Regions from separate parts of the Saccharopolyspora karakumensis genome, predicted to be linked through region 3. Evidence: riboswitches for the same ligand, from Rfam matches in the RefSeq annotation. Region 3 holds a riboswitch; each other region holds the start of a gene.
The links. A riboswitch is a leader RNA that binds a small molecule or an ion and turns the genes downstream of it on or off. The one in region 3 is predicted to bind thiamine pyrophosphate.
Positions count from the first base shown of each region.

Region 1: another riboswitch for thiamine pyrophosphate. It lies ahead of thiD (bifunctional hydroxymethylpyrimidine kinase/phosphomethylpyrimidine kinase); the one in region 3 lies ahead of E1202_RS16020 (purine-cytosine permease family protein).
Region 2: another riboswitch for thiamine pyrophosphate. It lies ahead of thiO (glycine oxidase ThiO); the one in region 3 lies ahead of E1202_RS16020 (purine-cytosine permease family protein).

Region 1 covers NZ_SMLA01000024.1:8,375-15,200, reverse strand. The annotation lists gene E1202_RS16870 (polysaccharide pyruvyl transferase family protein) at 1-314, shown strand, start outside; gene E1202_RS16865 (hypothetical protein) at 305-574, opposite strand; gene tenA (thiaminase II) at 798-1,508, opposite strand; gene thiD (bifunctional hydroxymethylpyrimidine kinase/phosphomethylpyrimidine kinase) at 1,635-2,432, opposite strand; TPP riboswitch at 2,420-2,512, opposite strand; gene E1202_RS16850 (lipoyl domain-containing protein) at 2,554-2,790, opposite strand; gene E1202_RS16845 (hypothetical protein) at 2,964-3,704, shown strand; gene E1202_RS16840 (hypothetical protein) at 3,942-4,139, shown strand; gene E1202_RS16835 (AMP-binding protein) at 4,360-5,997, shown strand; gene orn (oligoribonuclease) at 6,064-6,705, shown strand.
Region 2 covers NZ_SMLA01000015.1:43,927-50,752, reverse strand. The annotation lists gene E1202_RS12990 (FUSC family protein) at 1-390, shown strand, start outside; gene thiG (thiazole synthase) at 586-1,350, opposite strand; gene thiS (sulfur carrier protein ThiS) at 1,353-1,553, opposite strand; gene thiO (glycine oxidase ThiO) at 1,550-2,668, opposite strand; TPP riboswitch at 2,660-2,767, opposite strand; gene thiE (thiamine phosphate synthase) at 3,028-3,699, shown strand; gene E1202_RS12965 (S1 family peptidase) at 3,784-4,908, opposite strand; gene E1202_RS12960 (hypothetical protein) at 5,075-5,824, opposite strand; gene E1202_RS12955 (GntR family transcriptional regulator) at 6,045-6,800, opposite strand.
Region 3 covers NZ_SMLA01000022.1:2,985-9,810, forward strand. The annotation lists gene E1202_RS16005 (family 2B encapsulin nanocompartment shell protein) at 1-843, shown strand, start outside; gene E1202_RS16010 (family 2B encapsulin nanocompartment shell protein) at 906-2,285, shown strand; gene E1202_RS16015 (family 2 encapsulin nanocompartment cargo protein polyprenyl transferase) at 2,302-3,345, shown strand; gene E1202_RS16020 (purine-cytosine permease family protein) at 3,449-4,774, opposite strand; TPP riboswitch at 4,765-4,878, opposite strand; gene larE (ATP-dependent sacrificial sulfur transferase LarE) at 5,195-6,013, shown strand; gene larB (nickel pincer cofactor biosynthesis protein LarB) at 6,010-6,672, shown strand; gene larC (nickel pincer cofactor biosynthesis protein LarC) at 6,669-6,826, shown strand, end outside.

The DNA of each region.
Region 1 (6,826 bases), on a different contig from region 3:
CGGGCGCCCGCTTCCACGCGTTCGACGAGATCCTGCGCGACGGCCTGCCCGCCAAGCCCGGCCAGCGGTGGTTGTCCACGCGGTTCCACCTGCACCTGCTGGCCGCCGCTGCGGGCGCGAGCGGGGTCGCGGTGTCGATCAACTCGGGTTACTACACCAACAAGCACCGGTCGTTGATCGACCGCGGTTCCGGCTGGGAGCTAAGCGAGGGACTGCGGATTCCGTCGAGCCCGAGCGCCGGCGGCTTCAGCTCCGCCGCGCTGCGCGAGTTGCAGCAGCGCAAGGCGGCGCTGGCGAAGGCGATCTACGGCTGAGGGACCCGGTCCTGCTCGATGCGCACGGTGTCGGCGAGCGCGTTGGTCCCCTCCGGGGTGCGCGACTCGGGGATCTCGCACTCCGTGGCCTCGGGCTCGACCGCGGACTGCGGCCAGATCTGCGGCGCCTCGATGCCGGGGAGCAGCTGCGCGGACTCGGGAGCCTCGCGACCGTCCTTGCGGCGGTCAGCGATGTAGAACGGCGCGGCGGCCAGGATCGGGACCGACATGCCGAGAAAAACGATCAGAAGTGAAGACATTGCCCCAGAACTCCATCCACGCCTGCGGAAGATTCCGCCACTCACAACGCCCTGCTAGGACAGGGGGCTCGTCCAGCATGTCGCTGTGCGAGCCACTTCGTTAACACCCCAAGATTGTGTCACGCATCACAGAATGAATCACGCTGTGGCGTGGTGCGAAACGGATGACGGCCCGCCGCTCCCGGCGAGCCGTCATCGGCGTTTCCGAGACGCGAAACCCTTGTCATGCAAGGAATTTCGCAGTGGGCCAGGTTTCCTTGACCCACGCGCCGTTCCAGAACACCCACTCGTACTCGGTCGCCCGGGTGAACGCGGCGAACATCTGCTCGCGCGTCGCCTCGTCCGAGCGCGCCGCGACCTTGTCGACGAGCTCCCGGGCGGCCAGCACGGCCTCGGCGAACTCGTCGTCGGCGTAGGTGGTGATCCACGCCTTGTAGGGGTGGCCCTCGATGTCGCCGGTGGCGTCGAGGATCGTGCTGCCGACGTACTGGTACACCCAGAAGCACGGCAGGATCGCGGCCAGCAGCACCGGGTACGACTCGGTCAGCGCGCAGGCGCGCAGGTAGGACGTGTAGGCCAGGCACGACGGCGAGGTGTCCACACCGGAGATCTCCTCGTCGGTCAGGCCGAACTCGGCGACGTAACCGGCGTGCAGCCGCCGCTCCTCCACCAGCGCGCCCTGCGCGGCGCCGGCGAGGAACGCCGCGTCGGCCGCGTCATCGGCCCTGGTCGCCGCGGCCGACAGCGCCTGCGCGAAGCCGACCAGGTAGCGCGCGTCCTGCACGATGTAGAAGGCGAAGACGTCCCGCTCCAGGCTGCCGTCGGCCAGCGCCTTGTTGAACGGGTGGTCCACGATCGCCTGCTGCAATCCGGCGGTGCGCTCCCAGGCCTGGGCGCAGAACCCTCCGGCGGGCGGAGCGGGCAACGTGCTCATGAGAACCCCTCACACAATTCGGAATCTCGGGTGCGGTGGCGAAGCGGACGGCGGTGGTGACGCGAACCGTCCACGATTGAAGTCCGATGTGCCCGGACGGTTCGGACCAGAACCGCCCTCGGCCCCTCACCACCAGTGGTGGAAGTGGTGCACCGGGCCGTGGCCGTGACCCACGTCGAGGCGCTCCGAGGCGCGCAGGGCCTCGGTGAGGTACCGCTTGGCCTCGCGGACGGCCTCCAGCCAGTCCGCGCGCTGCGGGCGCAGCGCCGCGATCGCCGCCGAGAGCGTGCACCCGGTGCCGTGATCGTTGGTGGTGGGCACCCGCTCGCTGCTGAGGAACTCGGCCAGGCCGTCGCCGTAGAGCAGGTCGACGCTCGACTCGCCGCTGAGGTGCCCGCCCTTGAGCAGCACCTGCTTGGCGCCCAGCGCGGCCAGCCGCTCGGCCTGCGCGGGCATCTCGTCGGGACCGCCGATCTCGGCCTCGCCGAGCAGGTCGGCCGCCTCCGGCAGGTTCGGCGTGATCAGGTCCACCCTCGGCAGCAGCTCGTCGCGCAGCGCACCGACGGCCTCCGGCGCGAGCAGCCGGTCACCGCTCTTGGCGACCATGACCGGGTCGAGCACCACGAACGGGGGCGAGTAGCGCTCCAGCACGGCGGTGACCGCGCGGATGACCTCGGCGTTGGCCAGCATCCCGATCTTGACCGCGTCCACCCGAACGTCGTCGAGCAGCGTCACCAGCTGGTCGGTGATGAAGTCCGGCGGAACCTCCTGCACCCGGCTCACCCCGGTGGTGGTCTGCGCGACCAGCGCGGTGATCACCGACATGCCGTAGGCGCCGTTGGCCGAGAACGCCTTGAGATCAGCCTGGATTCCGGCGCCGCCGCTGGGGTCGGTCCCGGCGATGGTCAGCACATTGGGAGCCATGACGTCCCTCCGCTAGTACGAGCTAGGTCAGGTTCGACGGGTCTGTTCTCAGCCCTGGCAGGGCACCCCGCGTCACTGGCACCAACCTAACAACCCAGGGCAAGCCCCCGGCCCGCGCGGTTCACTCGATCAACCCGATCACCTGGCCGACGTGGAGCACTTCGCCCCGCCGCACCTGGTGCCACAAGGTCCCCGTGGCCAGCGCCGACATCCGGATCGCGGCGCCGTCGGACTCGGCGGGGCGCAGCTCGGCCAGCGGCTGGCCCACCCGAACCCGGCTCCCGTCGGAGGCCAGCCAGCGCACCAGCCGCCAGCGGGCCGGGCCCGCGCGCTCACCCGGCAGGTGAAGATCGGTCATCCCGGCCCCCCGGCTCGCCAGAGCCGCAAGGATGCGACGAATGCCGCAGCGGATGAGCCCACCGGAGGGAAAAGCCACCCCGATGGAGCAGTGCGACCGCGATCGATTTCACACCGTGAAAGCCCCCACCGGAAGGCGAGGTCATCCTTCGCAGCGGACTAAAGTGGAGGGCGATGGAAACCACGACCGATGCCCCAGGCTTCGCCCGCTCGCGCCGGCAGCGTCCCGAACAGGACCCCGCGCAGATCTGGGCGCCGCTAGCGGACCTGACCGAGGCCGCCGTCGCGGCCGCCGGATCGGGGACGGTGGCGATCACCCGCGGTTTTGACCGCAACAGCCGTCAGCGCGCCAAGGCACTGCGCGATCTGCTGGCCCGGCGCGACGTGCCCGCGATCGAGGTCACGCCCGCCCCGGGCAGCGACCGGTTGCTGGCCGACGTGGCGGTCAGCGCCGTGGTCAACCTGATCGGCGCCGGTTCGTGGCAGCCCTACCGGCTCGCCGCGCAGCTGCGCGCCCCGGTGCTGACCCCCAAGCCCGGCACCGAGCCGGGTGACGAGGTCAACCGGGACGTCATCGCCCTGGCCGGCGAGGAGTCCGGCAAGCGCGACGTCGCGCTCTCGCACGTCGCGGTGCGCGGCGACCAGCCCACCGAGGGCCGGCTGACCGTCTCCTTCGACGGCACCGAACAGGTCATCGACGGCGGCTGGCTGACCGCCACCGTGACCGGCGACCGGCTCAGCGTGCAGTTCGGCGGTCAGGAGCTGGACGAGCGGTCGGTCAACACCGGCGAGATCCGGATCGAGGCCTCCGACGCGCCGCACCGCCTGGTGCGCGACGAGCTCCCGATCGCCGACTTCGAGGGCGCGGTCGTGCTCTCCGCCGAGCCCGCGGGGCTGAAGGTACGTCCGGTCTGACGGTTTCTTGGGCCGGACGAGTGTCGTCGGCTAACAGCGTTCGCTCAGGGGCGATTCCCGGTTGTGGGGATCGCCCCGAGTTGCGTTCGGGCCCGCGAACCCGGCCGTGGCCGCGCACACTTCCCGTTGTTTCGGCGAAGTGCCGTCACGCCCCTCGGATCGGTGCGTCCCTCCACCAGGAGCGCGCGCTGCGCGGCTCCACCGCACCAAGCGGATCGGCACAGGGAGGCTGGGACTGTGGGGCCCAACCAGGAGTGGCACGTCAGCTGCCGCGACGTCGCCGGACGGCGACGAGACATGTCGGTGTTCGTCAACCACGGCCGGGTCGTCATCGTCGCGCCGCCCGGGGAGACGGCGGTGCTCTCACCGCTGGAAGTCGGCCGCCTGCGCGCGGCCTTGCGCGACGCGGTGGTCACCGCCGCCGGCGTCGACTAGGAACCTGGGGGTCGGCGCGGCGGGGGAAGCTCCTCCTCCCCTCGCCGCACCGCCTCACTTCGCCGCCCAGGCGGTGGGTCTTCCGGAGCGGTGAGGAGGGGATCCGCTCCGCCCCCTCGCGATCGCGGAACCGGGATACTCGACACGGAGGACTTGGCCGGGAGGATTACTCACGGCACAATCTACTCCCGAGTAGGTTTCACGGACGAGGGGTGACCGAGTGAGCGTTTTGCGGCGACTGCCCAGTTTTCTTACCAACCACGCCGCACCGGCACTGCACACCTTGTTCGTGCTGGCCAGACAAGGCGTCATCCGGCCCATGCGGCCGGACAAGCTGGCGCGCATCGCGCTGGCCTACCGCCGGTGGGGCATCACCCTGCCGCTCGGGTTCGCCGTCGGCGCCGCCCGCCACCCCGATCGCCCCGCTGTGATCGACGAGCGCGGCGCGCTCAGCTACGCCGAACTCGCCACCCGCACCACGCGCCTGGCCGCCGCGCTGCGCGACCGCGTTCCCGGCAAGACCCGCATCGGCGTGCTCACCCGCAACCACCACGGCCCCGTCGAGGTCATCGTCGCCGCGGCCAAGCTCGGCGTCGACGTGGTGCTGCTCAACGTCGGGCTCAGCACCCGCCAGCTCGCCGACGTGCTCGCCGAGCAGGACGTCAGCGTGCTCGTCCTCGACGAGGAGTTCGCCGGGCACCTCCAGGACCTGCCCAGCGACCTCGACGTCGTCCTCGGCTGGGCCGACGGCCCCACCGAGCACAACACCCTCGACCACCTCATCGCCACCGGCACCGGCAAGCAGGTGCCCCGGCCCAAGCGGCACTCGCGGCTGATCGTGCTCACCTCCGGTACCACCGGGACGCCCAAGGGCGCCCGCCGCCCCGACCCGCCGAGCCTGAACCCGGCCGGCGCGGTGTTCTCCCGCATCCCGCTGCGAGCGGGCGAGCGCGTGCTGCTCAGCGCTCCCCTGTTCCACACCTGGGGCATCGCCGGGTTCCAGCTCTCCGCCGTCCTCGGCGCCACCCTGGTGCTGCGACGCAAGTTCGACGCGATCGACACGCTGCGCACCATCCAGCGGCACCGCGTCGGTGGCATGTTCGGCGTCCCGGTCATGCTCCAGCGGATGCTCGACCTGCCCGCCGAGGAGCGCGAGCGCTTCGACACCTCGTCGCTGCGCGTCGTCGCCGCCAGCGGCTCCGCGCTGCCCGGCGACCTGGCCACCACGTTCCAGCGCGCCTTCGGCCCGGTCCTCTACAACCTCTACGGCTCCACCGAGGTCTCCTGGGTGAGCATCGCCACCCCCGCCGACCTGCGCGCCGCACCGTCCTCGGCCGGACGTCCGCCGCGCGGCACCACGGTGCGCATCCTCGACGACAACGGCGAACCCGTCCGCCGCGGCGAGACCGGCCGCATCTTCGCCGGCAACGACATGCTGTTCGACGGCTACACCAACGGCAACAGCCGCGAACGCCACGAAGGGCTCATGTCCACCGGCGACCTGGGGCGGTTCGACCGCTCCGGGCGGTTGTTCATCGCCGGCCGCGAGGACGACATGATCATCTCCGGGGGCGAGAACATCTACCCCAAGGAAGCCGAGGACGCCATCGTCGGAATCGCCGAGGTCTCCGAAGCCGCCGTCATCGGCGTCGACGACGCCGACTTCGGCCAGCGCCTGGCCGCTTTCGTGGTCCCGCGCGAGAAGGGCTCCATGGACGCCGACCAGGTGCGCGACCACGTCCGCAGCCGGGTGTCGAAGTTCGCCGTCCCCCGCGACGTGATCTTCCTCGACGAGCTCCCCCGCAACGCCACCGGCAAGGTGGTCCCCCGCGAACTGCGGACGCACCTCGACGGGTAGCCCCGAAGCTTGCGATCCCGACACTCTTGCCGCGATCAACCGGTCGCGGGAGTTAGGCTGCGTCGAGTGAATGACCGTCTAGTGTGGATCGACTGCGAAATGACCGGGCTGGAGCTCGGCAAGGACGCGTTGATCGAGATCGCCGCCCTGGTCACGGACGCGGACCTCAACATCCTCGGCGAAGGCGTGGACATCGTCATCCACGCCGCCGACGACGCCCTCGCGGGCATGCCCGAGGTCGTGCGCGACATGCACGACCGCTCGGGGCTCACCGAGGAGGTCCGCGCATCCCGGGTGACCCTCGCCGAAGCAGAGCAGCAGGTCCTGGAATACATCCGGCAGTACGTGCCCGACGTGCGGTCCGCGCCGCTGGCGGGCAACTCCATCGCCACCGACCGCGGGTTCATCGCGCGCGACATGCCGCAGCTCGACGCGCACCTGCACTACCGGATGGTCGACGTCTCCTCCATCAAGGAGCTCTGCCGGCGCTGGTACCCGCGCATCTACTACGCGCAGCCGGAGAAGGGCCTCGCCCACCGCGCGCTGGCCGACATCCGCGAATCCATCCGCGAGCTCGCGTACTACCGGCGCACCGCGTTCGTCCCGCGCCCCGGTCCGAGCAGCGAGCAGGCACAGGCCATCGCAGCCGAACTGCTCAGCGACCCCGGAGGGGTCAGCGGGACCACGCGAGCCCGCGAGGAGTCCTGAGACCCCGCTGAGCTGCTCGGACGCGAAAACCGGAGGCGGTGGAAATCCCGTGGCGGGCACACGCTAGGATGGTTTCCGTTGCTCCGGACGGGGCCCGCCAGGGCCGGTCCGAGCGGCCGAG
Region 2 (6,826 bases), on a different contig from region 3:
CTGCGCCGCACCCAGGACCTGCTGGGCATGCCCGCGCTGCTGGACGGCACCGGCGAGGAGACCGACGACAACCACGCCACCCGCGCCGCGGCGATCGCGCTCGACGCGCTCCGCCAGGACGTCGCCACGCTGGCCTTCCGCCCCGCCGAGGAGCGCAAGGTCGCGGTCCCGGCGCTGCGCGCGGTCGACGACCTGCTGGGCGGCAAGTCCACGGCGAAGATCCCCGACATCCCGGCGAGCGGCGCCCCGGCCTCGGAACTCCTGGCGAGCTCCCTGGTCGAGAACGCCCTGCACGCCCGCCAGGCCATCGACCGGACCTTCGGCTACGACAACCCCTGGAAGAGCTACACGATCAGCTTCGTCCGCCCCGAACGCCTCCACATCCGCTAGGCCGGGCCGTTCGGATGCCGCGCGAAGTTCGAGTCGGGACTTTCGCGCTCGAATTTCGCGCGAAACTCGAAAACGACCCCGGATTCGGCCCTTGACCTGGTGCGACACGCCCGGACGCGGGGAACGTCCGGGCGTCGCGCGACGTTGGAACGCTCCCCGCGTCCGGGTGTGCTGTCAGGGTGGGTGTTCGGGATATCAGCTCATCGGGGTGCCCGGGCTGGAGGCTTGGGCCCAGAAGCGCTGGGGGATCCGGCCCGCTTGCGAGGCGAGGCGGCCCGCTTCGACGGCGCTGCGCATGGCCGTGGCCATGCGCTCCGGGTCCTGAGCGCGGGTGACGGCGGTGGCCAGCAGGACCGCCGAGCAGCCGAGCTCCATCGCCAGGGCCGCGTCCGAGGCCGTGCCGATGCCCGCGTCGAGGACGATCGGGACGGTGGCGCGGGAGACGATCATCTCGATGTTGTGCGGGTTGCGGATGCCCAGTCCGGTGCCGATCGGCGAGCCCAGCGGCATGACCGCCGCGCAGCCGACCTCCTCCAGCTTCAGCGCCAGGACCGGGTCGTCGTTGGTGTAGGCGAGGACGACGAAACCCTGGTCCACCAGCTGCTCCGCCGCGTCCAGGAGCTCGATCGGGTCGGGCAGGAGGGTGTCCTCGTCGGCCACCACCTCCAGCTTGACCCAGTTGGTCTCGAGGGCTTCGCGGGCGAGCTGCGCGGTGAGCACCGCTTCGGCGGCGGTGCGGCAGCCCGCCGTGTTGGGCAGCGCCTCGATGCCGAGCTTGCGCAGCAGGTCGAGGACACCGGTGCCGCCACCGGCGTCGGCGCGGCGCATCGCGACGGTCGTCAGCTCGGTTCCGGAGGCGATCAGCGCGCGCTCCAGCACGGCGAGGTTGTTCGCCCCGCCGGTCCCGGTGATCAGGCGCGAACCGAACTCGCGGCCGGCGATCAGCAATGGGTCGTCCACGGTCACCCTCCTTGCACTGCGGTGAGGACTTCGATGGTGGCGTCGGCGTGCAGCGCCGTGGTGGGCCACGACGCGCGCGGCACCACCGCGCCGTCCAGCGCCACGGCCACGCCTCGTTCCGGGACGCCGAAGTCGTCCAGCACGGACGCGAGGGTGGCGCCGGTGGCGACCTCCCGCGCGTCGCCGTTGATCACGACGTTCACTGCTGCCCTCCCAAACGGCTCGGATCGGTGGCCTTGATCAGCGGTTCCGGCTCTTCGCCGCGCAGCAGCGCCAGCACGGCGTCGACGGTGACCGGCGTGAGCAGGAACCCGCCCCGGTGATGTCCGGTGGCGGCGAGCACTCCCGGCTCCAGCCAGCCGATCACCGGCAGGTTGTCGGTGGTGCTCGGGCGCAGCCCGGCAGTGGCCTCGACCAGCGCGTACTCGGCGATGCCCGGCATCACGATCTCGGCGTCGGCGAGCAGGTCGCGGACGCCGCCGACGGTGACCTCGGTGTCGAAGCCGACCTCGTGCTGGGTGGCACCGAGCACCACTCCCCCGTCGTCGCGCGGCACCAGGTAGCAGGGCCTGCCGCGCACCGGACCGCGCACGGTGCGGGTCGGCGGTGGCAGCGCGGTGGCTCGTCGCCGCAGCCGCAGGATCTCGCCCTTGACCGGGCGGATCCGGTCGGCGAGCGCCGGGTGCAGCGAACCCGAGTGCGCGCCTGCGGAGATCACCGCGACATCGCACTCCACAGTGGACTCGGCGAGCTCGACCGCGCCCGGCCGGACCGCCTCGGCGCGTTCGGCGACGAACTGCACGCCCGCGGCTTCCGCTGCTGCGCGCAGCGCGGTCAGCGCGAGCCGGTTGTCCACCGCGAGATCACCCGGCACCTCCAGGCCACCGCGCACCGCGGGGCCCAGCGAGGGCTCGCGCCTGCGCAGCTCGCGTCCCGTCAGCCGGGTCACGCTGCGGCCCAGCCCGGCCAGGTACCCGGCGACGTTGTCGAGCTCTTCGCGGTCAGCACCGTCGACGCCGAACATCAGCGTGCCCTCGGTGCGCAACCCGGACGGCAGCCCGGCCGCGCGGCTGAGCTCGTGAGCGAAGTCCGGCCAGCGGTTCAGCGACGTCGAGCCCAGTTCGAGCAGTTCTTCCTCGCCGGGCCACGCCTCGGCGAGAGGCGCGAGCATCCCGCCCGCGACGTACGAGGCACCTGAGGCGGGGGCCGGGTCGACCAGGCTCACCCGGTTGCCGGCCGCAGCGGCGCGCCAGGCCACCGACAGGCCGACGACTCCGCCGCCCACCACCACGACATGATCGGTTCGTTTCTCAGACAACTCCACGCTCCCTGCGCCGGCATGACCCGGATCAGGTTCGACGGTCGGAGCCCTGCGCTCCCTCTCAGCCCGGTCCGCCGGGCTCCCGTGCTCACCACCGTCCACCGTACCCGTCAACAGATCGCGACGTCAGCGCCTGGTCCGGAGGATCTGCTGAGGAAGACCGCGGAGCCGCTGCTTCAGGTGTGGGACTCAGCCGGCACCGCCGCGGGTTCTCCAGCGGTTTCGTGGCGAGCACGCCGGGACGCCGTGCATTGGACATACATCAGGAGCGGCGCACGGAGTCCACGGAACCGCTCAGGTTCCGCTACCCGCACCGCAAAGCAAAGCATCCACGAAACAGGCTTTAGGCTGGGGACATGCCTGGATTGGACGGCTTCGGGATTCGCGCGCGCCTCGCCGAGGCGAAGTTGTACCTGTGCACCGACGCTCGCAGCGAGCGAGGTGACCTCGCGGAGTTCGCCGACGCCGCGCTCGCCGGTGGTGTCGACATCATCCAGCTGCGCGACAAGGGCACGGGCGGTGCTCCGCTGGAGGCCCGCCACGAGCTCGCCGCGCTGGAGGTGCTGGCCGAGGCCTGCGTGCGGCACGGCGCTCTGCTGGCGGTCAACGACCGCGCGGACGTCGCGATGGCCGCCGAGGCCGACGTGCTGCACCTGGGCCAGGACGACCTGCCGGTGGACATCGCCCGCCGGATCGTCGGCGACCAGGTGGTGATCGGCCGCTCCACGCACGACATCGCCCAGGCCGACGCGGCGGCGACCGAGCCGGGCGTGGACTACTTCTGCACCGGGCCGGTGTGGACGACTCCGACCAAGCCCGGCCGTCCGGCCGCGGGCATCGACCTGGTCCGGCACACCGCCGAGCACCGGGGGCACGGCCGTCCGTGGTTCGCCATCGGCGGCATCGGACCCGAGAACCTCGACGAGGCGATCGAGTCGGGTGCCGAGCGCATCGTGGTGGTCCGCGCGATCACCGCCGCCGACGACCCGGAAGCCGCCGCCCGCGACCTGCGGGCACGGCTCCCCTGACCTGACGACGAGCGACCCCGGGACCGAAGATCCCGGGGGTCGTCGTGCGCGAACGCGGGTGTCAGCGGGAGCCGCTGTCACCGATCACTGGGTCAGCAGGGAGACGCCGTAGGCCGACAGGGCCTCGTTGACCGGCTGGAAGTAGGTCGTGCCACCGCTGGTGCAGTCGCCCGAACCACCCGAGGTCATGCCCTGGGCCTGGTCGCCCGAGATGAACGAGCCACCGGAGTCGCCCGGCTCGGCGCAGACGTCGGTGCGGGTCAGGCCCTCGACGGTGCCCTGCTCGTACTGCACGGACTGGTTCTTGGCCTCCAGCGCGCCGCAGTGCCAGCCGGTGGTGGAACCGGAGCGGCAGATCGACGCGCCCTCCGAGGCCTCCGTGGATCCGGCCACGGCGACCGTGCCGCCGCTGTAGTCGTTCACCGCGGCCTGCGGGCTGTCGTCGGTGCCGACGGAGATGAAGGAGTGGTCATCACCGGGGAAGGACGAGCCCTCGAAGGTGCCGCTGGGCTCGGTGGTGGTGTCGCCCGTCCCGCCGCAGTGGCCGGCGGAGACGAACCCGCCCTCCACGGCGAAACCGACGGAGCAGCGAGCGCCGCTGCCGATGTAGTAGGCGTTGCCGCCGACGACGTCCATCAGCGTCCGGGGCTGCTCCTGCGACTCGACGACCTTCACCGCCTCGGCGGGCACGCCCGCGGCCTGCGCGAACTGCGCGGCCTCGGCGGCGGCACCCGGCTTGACGGTGACGACGACGGCGTTCTGCTTGTTGCTCGCGTACCAGCCGGTGACGCTCTTCGGCGCCTGCGCCTTGCCGGCGTTGAGGCCGTCGACGACCCCGTTGAGCTGCTTGGTGCTGAAGGCGACCTGGCGGACCTCGGCACCCGCGGCGCGGACCTGCTCGGAGCGGGCCGCGTCGGTCACGCCGACCACGAGCTTGCCCGTGGCGGAGTCGAAGTAGGCGCCGCCGAAGGAGTCGGCTAAAGCGTCGCGCAGGGTGCTCTCGGTGCGCTGAGCGGCGGACTCGAGCTGGAGCCGGTCGAGGGCCTGCTCCTTGGTGAGGCCGAGGTCGCGCTGCATCGCGTCGAGCAGCGTGCCCGCCACCGGGACGGCGGTGGGTGCGGTGGCGGTGGCCGGCATGGTCAGCGCGGCGACCGTGCCCGCGGTGACCAGAACGGTCCCGGCAATGCGAGCCGCGAGTCTACGTTTCATCTCGTGTCTCCCTTGTCATGACCTGATCTCTCAAGGCCCCGTCGCCGGTCCAGTATCAGATTTCCTCAGGGGAATCACATCCAGCTTTTAGCGCAATGTGCGCAAAACAACTCCGATTGATTTTCGATCAACCTCGGAATGAGGTGCATTTCACCGTTTTTCGCATTTATCGGAGCGGCACTCCCGGAGCGACCGACTCGGGTGTGGGTTCGGTGGTCGATGATTGCGTTGCGGGCGAACCGGTTTCGCTCGGATGCTGCGTCGGCGGCTGCGTCGGCGGCACGCTCGGGGCGGGTTTCTGCGAGCTGGCCGGCGGAGCGGATGGTTCCGGCGACGGCGTCTCGCTGGTCGGCACCGGTTCGCTGGTCGTGGGCTCGACGGGCTCGGCTCTGACCGGAGCCCGCGGCGCGGGCTGGAGCACCCGGCCGAGCGTCGTGCCGTCACCGCCCGACAGCGGGCGGCCGGTGAGGCCCTCGAACCCGGTCACCAGCAGCATGCTCACCGCGAACACCGCCGCGCACGTCGCACCGACCAGGGTCCAGCGCCCCCACCTGCGGCGGGGCACCGGCGGGGAGAGCACGGTCCGGGTGCCGGAACGCTCGGCGGCGGGCTCCTCGACGGCTTCCCCGCCCGGCCACTGCAAGCCCGTGACCTGGATCTTCCGGGTCGCTTCCTCGGCCCCCGAGACCTGGGTGGACTGGGTCCTGCGCTGCCGCAGCACCGAGGCCCGCGCGGCGGCGACCACCGCCTTCTCCCGGGTCTTCTCGATCGACCGCTGGTAGAGCGCGCCGCCGATCGTGATGATCACGCTGGTCAGACCCGCGCCCACGACGGTTCCCGCGACGCCGAGCCGGGAGCCCAGGAAGGCCGCCGTCACCGACGCCAGCGCCGCGCCACCGACCTGCGCCGGCGACACCTGCGTCTTCTTCTCGCTCTGCTTCTCCGGCTGATCTTCAGCCGAATCCGCTCCGCCCCTCGCCATTTCCCTCACACACGCAATTGGAGTCGCACATCTGCATCACCAACGCGCGTGCCGGGACGTATTCTCCGCCTCGGCCGCTTTCGTGAGGACTCCCACGACGTGTAACGAAAAGCGGTGTCACTGCGCGAAAACGCGATTGCGCACCGTTATGGGATCAGGCCGGCGGGTTGAGCCGCGCGACGAACTTGTACCGGTCACCGCGGTAGATGGAGCGGACCCATTCGACCGGGCGACCCTCGGTGTCGAACGAGTGCCGGGACAGCAGCAGCATCGGCAGGCCGACGTCGGAGCCGAGCAGTTCGGCCTCCTCCGGGCTGGCGAGTGCGGTCTCGATGGTCTCCTCGGCGTGCCCGAGCTCGACCTCGAAGGTCTCCCGCAGCACCTGGTAGAGCGACCCGCCGGACTCCAGCTTCGCGGTCAGGCCGCGGAAGCGGGCCAGCGGCAGGTGCGTGGTCTCTATGGCCATCGGTTCGGCGTCGGCCAGCCGCAGCCTGCGCAGCCGCAGCACGGCGGAACCGGCCTTGGTTCCCAGCAGGACGGCGAGCTCCTCGTCGGCGGCCTCCTCGACGACCTCCAGCAGCCGGGAGGTCGGCTGCCTGCCCTGGGCGCGCATGTCCTCGGTGTAGGAGGACAGCTGGAGCCGCTGGGCGACCTTGGGCTTGGCGGCGAAGGTGCCCTTGCCCTGCACGCGCAGCAGCCGGCCTTCGACGGTCAGCTCGGCCAGCGCCTGGCGGACGGTGGTGCGCGAGACGTCGAACTCGGAGGCCAGCGAGCGCTCGGTCGGAATCGGCGAACCGGGCGGCATCGACCTGAGCAGGTCGAGCAGGTGCTGCTTGAGCCCCCAGTACTTCGGTTCCCGTGGTGCGCGGCCCTGCGAATCCGCCCCGCCGGACACGGTCGTGTCGAGCATCGTTCCTCCTACCCGCCGCAGCCTGA
Region 3 (6,826 bases):
CTCGGCCGGCGGACCTTCCAGGAGCTCAACGGCTCGTCGGAATCGCTTCGCGAGCACGTCCGGGAGGTCCTCGCCGGGCCCGGTCGGCCGCACAACCCGCACGGCGAGGCCGACATCGACATCGCATCGGGCCACACCGGCGAACCGTCGCTGACCGGCACGTTCGTCGACTACGAGCTGGCGCCGCGGGAGTACGAGCTCAGCGTGGCCCAGACCGTGCTGCGCGTGCACAGCCGGGTCGCCGACCTCTACAACCAGCCGATGAACCAGACAGAGCAGCAGCTCCGGCTGACCATCGAGGCGCTGCGCGAGCGCCAGGAGGAGGAGCTGGTCAACAACCGCGACTTCGGCCTGCTGCACAACGCCGACCTGCGGCAGCGCATCCCCACCCGGACCGGGCCTCCGACTCCCGACGACCTCGACGAGCTGCTGACGCTGGTGTGGAAGGAACCCGGCTGCTTCCTGGCGCATCCGCGCACGATCGCCGCGTTCGGCCGCGAGTGCAGCAAGCGTGGCCTGTACCCGCAGAGCATCGACCTCGGCGGGCACCAGGTCCCCGCGTGGCGAGGCGTGCCGATCCTGCCGTGCGACAAGTTGCACGTCAGCGACAAGCGCACGAGTTCGGTGCTGCTGATGCGGCTCGGCGAGCAGAACCAGGGCGTGGTCGGTCTGCACCAGACGGGTCTGCCCGACGAGTACCGACCCGGGTTGTCGGTGCGGTTCATGGGGATCAACGAGCAGGCGGTCATCTCCTACCTGGTCAGCGCCTACTACTCGGCGGCGGTGATGGTTCCGGACGCGCTCGGCGTGCTCGAGCACGTCGAAGTGGGCCGCGAGAGCTGACCGCGCGGGCCGGTCAGGCAGGCCGGCCCGCTCCTCTCCCCGATCAGAGGAGTTGACACACCTTGACCGCCACCGAGAACCCGGCTCTGAGCCTGAGCACGCAGGCCGCGCGCAGGCTTTCCACGACCACCAAGACGCAGCCGCAGATGCAGGGCAGGACCTCCCGATGGTTGCTGAGGATGCTGCCGTGGGTCGACATCGAGGCAGGAACGTACCGGGTCAACCGGCGGCTGACCTGCGCGGCAGGCGACGGCCTGATCACCTTCACCAACACCGGGGACCAGGTGCGCGTGATCCCGCGCGAACTCACCGAACTGCCGCTGCTGCGCGGCTACGACGACGATTCGGCGCTGAGCGCGCTCGCTGACCGGTTCGTGCAGCGCCACTACGAGCCGGGGCAGCTGGTCTCGGTCGGCGGAGAACCGGCGACCGAGGTGGTGCTGATCGCGCACGGCAAGGTCGACAAGATCCGCAGCGGCGAGTACGGCGAGGACACCGTCGTCGACACTCTGGCGGGCGGCAGGTTCTTCGGCTCCCAGGTGCTGGCGACCGCGCAGTCCACATGGGACAGCACCTACCGAGCGGTCACGCCCTGCATCGTGCTCGCCCTCGATCGCGCGGCGCTGCACGAGGTCACCAGGCAGTTCGACGAGCTGCGCGCGCACGTGGCCGCCGAGTACGCCTCGCCGGCGCCACCGACCAACAAGCGCGGTGAGGTCGACATCGCGCTGGCATCCGGTCATTCCGGCGAAACCGCGCTGCCCGGAACGTTCGTCGACTACGAACTGGCACCGCGCGAGTACGAGCTCAGCATCGCGCAGACCGTGCTGCGGGTGCACAGCCGCGTCGCCGACCTCTACAACCTGCCGATGAACCAGACCGAACAACAGCTCCGGCTCACCCTCGAGGCGCTGCGCGAGCGCCAGGAGAACGAGCTGCTCAACAACCGCGACTTCGGCCTGCTGCACAACGCCGACCTGCAGCAGCGGCTGCACACCCGCACCGGGCCGCCCACCCCGGAAGACCTCGACGAACTGCTGTCCCGCCGCAGGAAGTCGCGGTTCTTCCTGGCACATCCGCGTACCATCGCCGCCTTCGGCCGGGAGTGCAGCAAGCGCGGCCTGTACCCGCAGACCACCGAGGTGCAGGGGCACGCGGTCCAGTGCTGGCGCGGTGTGCCGATCCTGCCCACCGACAAGATCCCGATCAGCGCCAAGGGCACCACCTCGATCCTGTGCATGCGCACCGGCGAGGACGACCACGGCGTGGTCGGCTTGCGCCAGACCGGGATCTCCGACGAGCACGAGCCCGGACTCTCGGTGCGCTTCATGGGCATCAACGAACAGGCGGTCCTCTCCTACCTGGTCAGCGCCTACTTCTCCGCCGCGGTGCTGGTCCCGGACGCGCTCGGCGTCCTGGAGAACGTCGAAATCACCCGCTGAGCGAAGGGAACCCGCAATGACGACGATGCAGCAGGACGCGAACCGCGCCGGTCAGGCCTTCGAGGCGCTGACCAGCAGCCGCACCATGGTCGAACCGGCGCTGCGCGCGGCGGTGGACCGGCTCCCGGACCGGATGCGCCAGGTCGCCGGCTACCACCTGGGGTGGCTCGACGAGCGCGGAAACCCGGTGCGCGCTGACCGCGGCAAGGCGATGCGGCCGACCATGGTGCTGCTCAGCGCCTCGGCCGTCGGCGGCGATCCGGCCGACGCGGTCCCGGCCGCAGTGGCCGTGGAACTGGTGCACAACTTCTCGTTGCTGCACGACGACGTCATGGACGGCGACGTCACGCGCCGACATCGGCCGACGGCGTGGACGGTGTTCGGCAACGCCACCGCGATCCTGGCCGGTGATGCGCTGCTGACGCTGGCGGCCGACGTGCTCGCCTCGTCGCAGCACCCGGAGGCGGCCAGCGCGGTGCGGATTCTCAGCAGCGCGGTCCTCGGCCTCATCGACGGGCAGAACTCGGACCTGGAGTTCGAGACGCGGGCCGACGTGGACGTCGCCGCGTGCCAGCGGATGGCCCGCGACAAGACCGGTGCCCTGCTGGGGGCCGCGTGCGCGCTCGGCGCGCTGCACGGAGGCGGCTCGCCGGAGCAGATCACCAGGTTGCGCAGCTTCGGCGAGCGGCTGGGACTGGCGTTCCAGCACATCGACGATCTGCTGGGGATCTGGGGTGATCCGGCGATGACCGGCAAACCGGTGTTCTCCGATCTGCGCACCCGCAAGAAGACCTTGCCGGTGGTCGCCGCGCTGACCTCGAGCTCCAGCGCCGGCCAGCGGCTGGCGTCCCTCTACTACCGGGAACAGCCGCTGGTCAGCGGCGAACTCGCCCAGGCCGCGGAGCTCGTCACGCTCGCCGGCGGGCGGGCGTGGAGCCAGGCCCAGGCCGATGAGCTGCTCGCCTCGGCGTTGACCGACCTCCGCAGAGCGGAGCCGGAGGAGGACGCGGCAGAGGCGCTCACCGCCCTGGCACACCTGGTGACGCGCCGGGACCACTGAGTCCCGGCGCCCGGAAACGACGGCTCCAGCCACCACCGCCGCCCCTCCGGGCTGGAGCCGTCCCCGGTCTCCGGGCGGTTCGCCGCCACGCGAACCGCCCGGCTCAGGCCTTCCGGCGGCTGCGGGCGAGCAGGCCGATGATGCCCGCGGTCACCGCGGAGATGACGAACGAGGTCAGCGCCGCGCTCATCCAGGTCGGGACGGTGAACCCGATGGCCTCGCGGGCACCGGTCCACAACTCCGTCCACCAGCCCAGTTCGCCGGGGTTGATCAGCTGGAAGGCCGCGAAGCCCAGCAGCCAGGCGATCAGCATCCCCCAACGGGAGGGAGCCTGCGACGAGACGTCCCACTCGCGGTTGCGGGCGTTGTAGAAGTAGTCCAACGCCAGCACGCCGAACATCGGCACGAACACCGACCCGATGAGCAGCAGGAAGTTGGAGAACTGCTCGATGTCCATCGTCAGCGCGGCCAGGGTGCTGATCACGCCGACGATCAGGCTCAGCAGCCGCCGATCGGTGCTGGGGCGCAGGTTCTGGATGGACACCGCGGTCGAATAGGTGTCGGCGAAGGACTGGTCGACCTCGCGCAGCACCAGCACGGCGAAGAACAGCACGCCCAGCGGCGCCGCCAGCAGCGGGTCGAACGCCTTGTCCCCGTCGAACCCGACCAGCGCCAGGCCGAGCAGGCCCAGCAGGTAGCAGGCGATCTGGGTGACCGAGTAGCCGACGGTCGCCGCGGTGAACGCACCGCCGGCAGACCGCGAGTGCCGCGAGTAGTCCGAGGCGACCGGCAGCCAGGACACCGCGACGGCCAGCGCCGCGTCGGCGCCCGGCCAGAACCCCTCCCAGGACCCGTCGTTCATCGGCGGCAACGGCTGGAGCAGCAGCTGCACGAAGAAGTAGACCATCGCGATGAGCACCGCCACGCTCACGTAGCGGCGCAGCAACCGCAGCGCGCCCAGGGGGCGCAAGGTCAGCGCGGTGGTGAGGGCTCCGGCGATGAGCACGTACAGCCACTGCGGTCCGCCGCCGAACAGCGCCTCGGCACCTTGGGCGATCACCAGGAGCTCGAACGTTCCCCAGCCGACCAGCTGGAGGATGTTGAGCACGGTCGGCACGTAGGACAGCCGGGTGCCGAACAGGCCGCGCAGCAGCATCATCGCCGGTGCGCCCGTGCGAGCGCCGGGGATGGCTGCGATGCCGACCATCAGGCTGCCCAGCACGGTCCCGACGACGGTGGCCGTCACGGCGGCTGCGAAGGACAGCTGCGGCACCCCTGCGGGTGCCAGCACCGCGAGCGCACCGCTGAAGCCGAGCAGGCTCACGCCGAGGTTGCCCCAGAAGGCTCCTTGGTCGAGCACGCCCAGCGTTCTGGGTGCCGGTTCGTCCAGGGTGTTCGGAACTTCGGACCGTTCGACGTCAAGCGCCATCGACAGCTCCCTACGCCGGCATTATCCGGACAGGTTCTGCGGTCGGTGGCGCGCTGCGTGCCACCCTCTCAGCCCGATCCGCCCGAGCTCCCGCGTGGATAAGTCGGGCAGACCCTACCTGATCGGGTGAAGCGGGGTAAGTCAGCGCCTCCTGTTGCCGAAAAGCCCCCGGGTGACCTCCCGACCGACGGCGCTGGCCGCGGAGCGCTCGAAAGGTAGGTCGATCCCGCCGCCGAGCCGGGGAGTGCCACTCGGTCGAGCGACGTGCGGGCGCGTCCGCACTAGCACCCCGAACGAGCCGCCAAAAGGCTCGTTGACCACCGGAAAGATCTCCTTCGACGGCATGGGCTGCATCGCTCGATGGAGTTAGAGTCTGGTCGGACCACATGGCTGTGAGCGAGCGTGCGTGAGGAGTGCGTCGTGACCGGATTGGACCGCCTGCGGGCGCGCGTCAGAACCGAGGAATCCCTGGTCGTGGCGTTCTCCGGTGGCGTGGACTCGGCACTGCTGGCCGTGGTGGCGCACCAGGAGCTGGGAGCGCGGATGCTCGCGGTCACCGCCGTGTCGCCGAGCCTGGCGGCCGAGGAGCGCAAGCGGGCCAAGAGCTTCGCCCGCGAGCACGGCCTCGCCCACGTCGAGGTCTGCACCGACGAGGCCGATCGGCCCGAGTACGCCGCCAACGACGGAAATCGCTGCTACCACTGCAAGTCCGCGCTGTTCGACGCGGTCGAGCCGCTGGCGGCGACGATGGGCGCGACCATCGCGCTGGGCACCAATGTGGACGACCTGGGAGATCACCGGCCGGGCCAGCGCGCGGCCGCTCAGCGCGGTGCGATCGCGCCGATGGTCGACGCCGGCCTCACCAAGGCCGACGTCCGCGCGGCCAGCGCCGAGCTGGGTCTGTCCACTGCGGACAAACCGGCCGCCGCGTGCCTGGCCTCCCGCGTCGCCTACGGCGATCCGGTCACCCCGGAGGTGCTGGCCCGCATCGAGCGGGCGGAGGCCGCCGTCCACGCCCTGGGGTTCCCGGTGTGCCGGGTCCGCGCGCACGGTCAGGGCACGGTGGCGCGCCTGGAGGTGCCCGCCGAGGACATCGACCGCGCCGCAGCGCACCACGCCGAGCTCGACGCCGCGGGCCGGGACGCGGGCTTCGAGTTCTGCGCGCTGGACATGGCCGGCTTCTCCAGCGGCCGGATGAACGTGCTGCTTCCGCTGCTGCCCACGCGGACGGCGTCATGACCGGCTTCAGCGATCTCGGCTACGCCAGGGTCGACACCGATCGGGAGTCCCGCCAAGGCCTTCCGGAGGTGGTCTACGGGCCCGGCAAGCGGCCGGAGGAGATCACCGGCATCGTGACCGAGCTGCTGGCGCGCAGCACCGGCCCGGTCCTGGTCACCAGGGTGGAACCCGAGGTCGCGGCGGCGGTGCGGGTGCCCGGGGGCGACTACGACGAGACGGCTCGGCTGCTGGTGTGGCGACCGGCCGAGCAGCGGGATTTCCGGTTGTGCGTGGCCACGGCGGGCACGTCGGACTGGCCGGTCGCGGCTGAAGCGGACGCGGTCGCCTCCGCGATCGGCCTGCGCACCCACGTGGTCCGCGACGTCGGGGTGGCGGGCATCCACCGACTGCTCGCCGCGAGCGAGGACCTCGAGAAGGCCGACGCGGTCGTCGTGGTGGCGGGCATGGAGGGCGCCCTGGCCAGCGCGATCGGCGGTCTGGTCTCGTGCCCGGTGATCGCGGTGCCGACCTCGACCGGGTACGGCGCCTCGCTGGAGGGCGTGACGGCACTGCTGGCGATGCTGACCTCCTGCGCGGCCGGGTTGACGGTGGTCAACATCGACTCGGGTTTCTCCGCCGCGATGGCCGCGCACCGGCTGGCGACGGTGTCCCGGCGATGATCCTCTGGCTCAACCCCGCGACCGGGCTCTCCGGCGACATGCTGCTGGGCGCGCTGCTCGGACTCGGCGCCCCGCTGGAGCAGGTGCGGGCCGCGATCGAGTCCACCGGCCTGCGGGGGTGGTCCCTGGACGCCGAGCGGGTCCAGGTGGACGG